DNA from 2 places in the Streptomyces sp. NPDC101225 genome. Region 1 is predicted to be linked to the other one. Evidence: riboswitches for the same ligand, from Rfam matches in the RefSeq annotation. Region 1 holds a riboswitch; the other holds the start of a gene.
The links. A riboswitch is a leader RNA that binds a small molecule or an ion and turns the genes downstream of it on or off. The one in region 1 is predicted to bind cobalamin.
Positions count from the first base shown of each region.

Region 1 (2,194 bases):
CTTCGCCGAGGTCCGCGGGCGTGGCTGTCTGGATGCGATAGTCAAGCACTTGCGAATGATATGCAGTAGTGCCTGTGGGTCTGGTCTGCTCCTGCTGCGGTGTCCAGGATCCGGGACACGTGGCTCCGGATGTGCGGGGTTGTTTCACATGTCCCGCTGCAGCCCGGGTCGGTGGCAGGGGCGGCGGGCTTCCTCGTGTACCGCGAGATCCTGCGCGGTGTGGGCCTCCTCCACCGCAGAGCCCATTAGCCCCACATCCGCGGCTGGTTGTGTCCTTCGGCGCGGTCGCGGACGCTCAGTCGGTGTCGGCGGTGGTGCACTGTCCCAGCAGCCCGCTGGTGACGGGGTCGACGATCCGGTAGCGCACCACACGTCCCTCCTTCTCGCCCGCCACGACGCCGGCGGCGCGCAGCAGGCGCAGGGCCTGGGAGACGGCGGGGTCGTTCATGCCGGTCGCGACGGCGAGGTCGGAGACGGCGAGCGGGCCCGTGTGGTGGAGGGCCAGGAGGAGGGCGAGGCGTCCGGGGTCGGCGAGCAGGGAGAACCGCTCGGCCCAGGCGCGGACGTGGTCGGGATCACCGATGGCGGCGATCGCGTCGCAGACCCGGTGGCCGTCGATGGTGCGGCGGTCGGCACGGTCGGCGGGGACGAGGTGCATGAGGGTCATCTTCCCAGGTGCTCCGATGTGATCTTGCATACCTGCGTGGCTGCGCAGGTATGCAAGGAGCATGCGGTCCCCGTACCGTTGGCGGGCCGTGGTGCTCGGGAAGACCGGTGACGGCCCTTCGTACGGTGAGGGGCCCAGGCCGAAGCGGCCCCCGCCACTGTGATCGGGGAGTTCCCGTCCCACGGGTTGTAGGTCACTGTCCGTCGGCTGGCGGACGGGAAGGCCGGGACGGACACGCGGCACCCGTAAGCCAGGAGACCGGCCACGGCATCTCACGAAGTGATCCACGAGGTGCTGGAGCGTGACCTGATGAGCCTGCCCGAAACGAAGACCGCCGCCTTCCACTGGCGACGCGAGGACACTGTCAAGACGGTGGGGCTGATGGCGGTGATCGCGGCCCTGCATGTCGTCGCCTTCGGCATCCTCTTCCTGCTCGTCGTCCCCGGGCACTACGAGATCGGCTCCAAGGCGTACGGGATCGGGCTCGGCGTCACCGCCTACACGCTCGGGATGCGGCACGCGTTCGACGCCGATCACATCGCCGCGATCGACAACACCACCCGCAAGCTGATGGCCGACGGCAAGCGGCCGGTGTCGGTGGGCTTCTGGTTCGCGCTCGGTCACTCCAGCGTGGTGGTCGCGATGGCGGCGCTGGTGGCGGGTGGCGCCGCCATCGCCGGCACGCTGGTCAACGACGACTCCAGCACCCACCAGACACTGGGCGTCATCGGTACGACCGTCTCCGGGTCCTTCCTCTACATCATCGCCGCGCTCAACCTGGTCGCCCTCATGGGCATCCTGAAGGTGTTCCGTGCCATGCGGGCAGGCAGGTTCGACGAGAAGGAGCTCGAACAGCACCTGGACTCACGCGGGTTCATGAACCGGATCCTCGGCCGCCTGACGAAGTCCATCACCCGGCCCGGCCAGATGTACCCGATCGGTTTCCTGTTCGGGCTGGGCTTCGACACGGCGACCGAGGTCGCGCTGATGGTGATGGCGGGCAGCGGTGCCGCGGCCGGGCTGCCGTGGTACGCGATCCTGTGCCTGCCGCTGCTGTTCGCCGCGGGGATGAGCCTGTTCGACACCCTCGACGGGACGTTCATGAACTTCGCCTACCAGTGGGCGTTCTCCAACCCGGTGCGCAAGGTGTTCTACAACCTCGCCATCACCGGCCTGTCCATCGCGGTCGCCTTCCTGATCGGCACCATCGAACTGGTCGGGGTGCTGCACGAGAAGCTCGGTCTGCGCGACGAGGTGACCGGCTGGATCGCCGGCCTGGACCTGGGCAACGTCGGCTACATCATCGTCGGCCTGTTCGTGCTCGTGTGGGCGGCGGCGCTGGTGTACTGGCGGCTGGCCAAGGTGGAGCAGAGGTGGGCCGCCCGTTGCGCCGAGGGCGGCTGACACCCCGGGCATGGTGCCAGAGCCGTGAACAGGACGGGATCCAGGTCCGACTGCTCAAACGAAGGCGGGCCGTGCCGGACCGGACGCGGTGGTGGTGTTCCTGCCCGGGCGGGAGAGGAGAAC
Region 1 is NZ_JBIWOE010000003.1:410,766-412,959, forward strand. Features, by position in the region: gene ACIRPX_RS06740 (GNAT family N-acetyltransferase) at 1-49, opposite strand, end outside; gene ACIRPX_RS06745 (ArsR/SmtB family transcription factor) at 296-658, opposite strand; cobalamin riboswitch at 715-949, shown strand; gene ACIRPX_RS06750 (HoxN/HupN/NixA family nickel/cobalt transporter) at 977-2,071, shown strand.

Region 2 (2,194 bases), on a different contig from region 1:
GCCCATCAGCACGACCTGGCTGCTGCGCTCCCCGCCGGGTTTGAGGAGCACGGGGTTCATGAGCGCGGTCGGCTCGACCCGGCACGCCTGCGCCTGCATCGCCTGCGCCCGCCCGATCTCGGCGCCCTCGCGCGTCACGAACGAGTTCAGCGACATGTTCTGCGCCTTGAAGGGCGCGACCTTGACGCCCTGCCGCACCAGCCAGCGGCAGATCCCGGCGGTCACCACGCTCTTGCCGGCGTCGGAGGTGGTACCGGCCACGAGAAGCCCGCCACCGCTCATGAGGTCCGTCCCTTCACCACGAGGCGTGCGGCGGCACTGACGCCGAGGGCGAGCAGGGCGACACGCCTGGAGAGCCGTACCGCCCGCTCGATGTCGCGGACCTCGGCCAAGCGGCCTTCCCGGTTCAGGACCGGCCGGTGCTCGACCCGTCCCCCGTACGACAACGTCCCGCCGAGCCGCACGCCCAGGGCGCCCGCGAAGGACGCCTCGACGGGCCCGGCGTTGGGGCTCGGATGCCGGCCGGCGTCGGCACGCCAGGCGCGTACCGCCCCGCGGGGGTCGCTTCCGGCGGCCGTCGCCAGCAGGGCGGTCAGCCGGGCCCCCGGCCACCCGGCGACGTCGTCCAGCCGGGCGGAGGCCCAGCCGTAGCGCCGGTACCTGGCCGACTTGTGCCCGACCATGGCGTCAAGGGTGTTGACGGCCCGGAACCCGAGCAGCCCCGGCACTCCGCCGACGGCGCCCCACACCAGCGCCCCCACCACCGCGTCGGAGGTGTTCTCCGCGACGGACTCGACGACGGCCCGGGCGATCCCGTCGGCGTCGAGCGCCTGGGGGTCCCGCCCGCACAGATGCGGCAGCCGCGCCCGCGCGGCCTCCACGTCCCCGGACTCCAGGGCCCGTCCGACGGCCCGGGCCTCGCGGGCGAGCGAAGTCCCGCCCACCACGGCCCAGGTGGCGGCCGCGGTCAGTGCGAGGGAGGCGGCACGGGAGGGACGCAGCCGGGACTCCGCCACCGCGCCGAGCGCGACCGCGCCTCCGGCGCACACGGCGGTGTGCAGCGCGCCCCACCCGCGGTGGTCCCGCCACAGCACCTTCTCCACGGCAGCCGCGGCGCGTCCGAAGACGGCGACCGGATGCCCGCGGCGCGGATCGCCGAGGAGCTGGTCGCCGAGGAGTCCGGCGGCGGCGCCGTACGCGAAGACGCGACCGGCACGCATCGCGCTCAGCCGGCCGCGGGGACGGGCAGACGTCGGGCGTCGGGTCTCAACAGGCAGCCGCGCATGGCGATATGTCCTCACTCAGGGTGTCCACGCCCTGGTTCGACGAGACCGGCGGTGGGAGTTCCTGGCTCCCGGGGCTACCTACCCCGGTGACAGTGGCGGGACCGCGCCGGACTCGCACCGGCTTCCTCCCTTGCCGCCGTAAATGGCTCCGGCAGTCCACCACGCGCCCGAACGGCAGTCAACTTGCCGTTGACCTGCGGCGGGGGAGTGTGCTGAGGCCCACACGCGGGAGGTCACGGGTGTCACGCACACGCGTGGTGCCGGGACGGATCACCGGCCCGCCACCACGCGTGCGTCGGTCTTCGGCCCGGGCCTCAGCCCTTCGCCGTGATCAGATGGATGCCGTACGCCACCGCCGCCGCGCACGCCGCGAAGCACACGTACGCGCCGGTGACCGCGAGGGTGGCCGAGTTGCCCTGGGCCGTGGCGCGTTCGCGGCGGGACAGGCCCATGATGCCGAGGGTGAACAGGACGACGAGGCCCACGGTGACCGCGAGGCTGACGCCGAAGACGGAGCCCAGAGCTGCCCAGTCGATCTTCATGCTGCTTCTCTTCCTTCGTACCGGGTGCGCCGGCTCAGACGGTCGCGGCCGGCGGGGTCGCCGCCGCCGGGTCGGTGGCGGGGGCCGGGGCCGCGATCGTGGACGTGAGCTCCTCGGCCGCCGCGCCGGTCGGGGGCGGGGTGACGGCGGCGATGGCCGTGGTGACCACACCGGCCGGCTCGTCGACGTCGTTGACGTTCGCGGCGTTGACGACCTGGCGGCGGGAGAGCACCCAGATCCCGGCGCTCGCGGCGACCAGGAAGACGGCGATGGCGGCCGTGCCCCCGTCGCCGAGCTCGGTCACCTTCTCGGCGCCCGCGCCGACGAGCGCGGCGGCCGGCAGGGTCAGCACCCAGGCGAGGGACA
Region 2 is NZ_JBIWOE010000028.1:60,915-63,108, reverse strand. Features, by position in the region: gene ACIRPX_RS31490 (cobyric acid synthase) at 1-282, opposite strand, end outside; gene ACIRPX_RS31485 (cobalamin biosynthesis protein) at 279-1,220, opposite strand; cobalamin riboswitch at 1,321-1,463, opposite strand; gene ACIRPX_RS31480 (hypothetical protein) at 1,601-1,828, opposite strand; gene ACIRPX_RS31475 (anion permease) at 1,863-2,194, opposite strand, start outside.
Region 2: it holds a riboswitch for cobalamin, as region 1 does, so the genes downstream of both, ACIRPX_RS31485 (cobalamin biosynthesis protein) here and ACIRPX_RS06750 (HoxN/HupN/NixA family nickel/cobalt transporter) in region 1, are expected to answer to the same signal.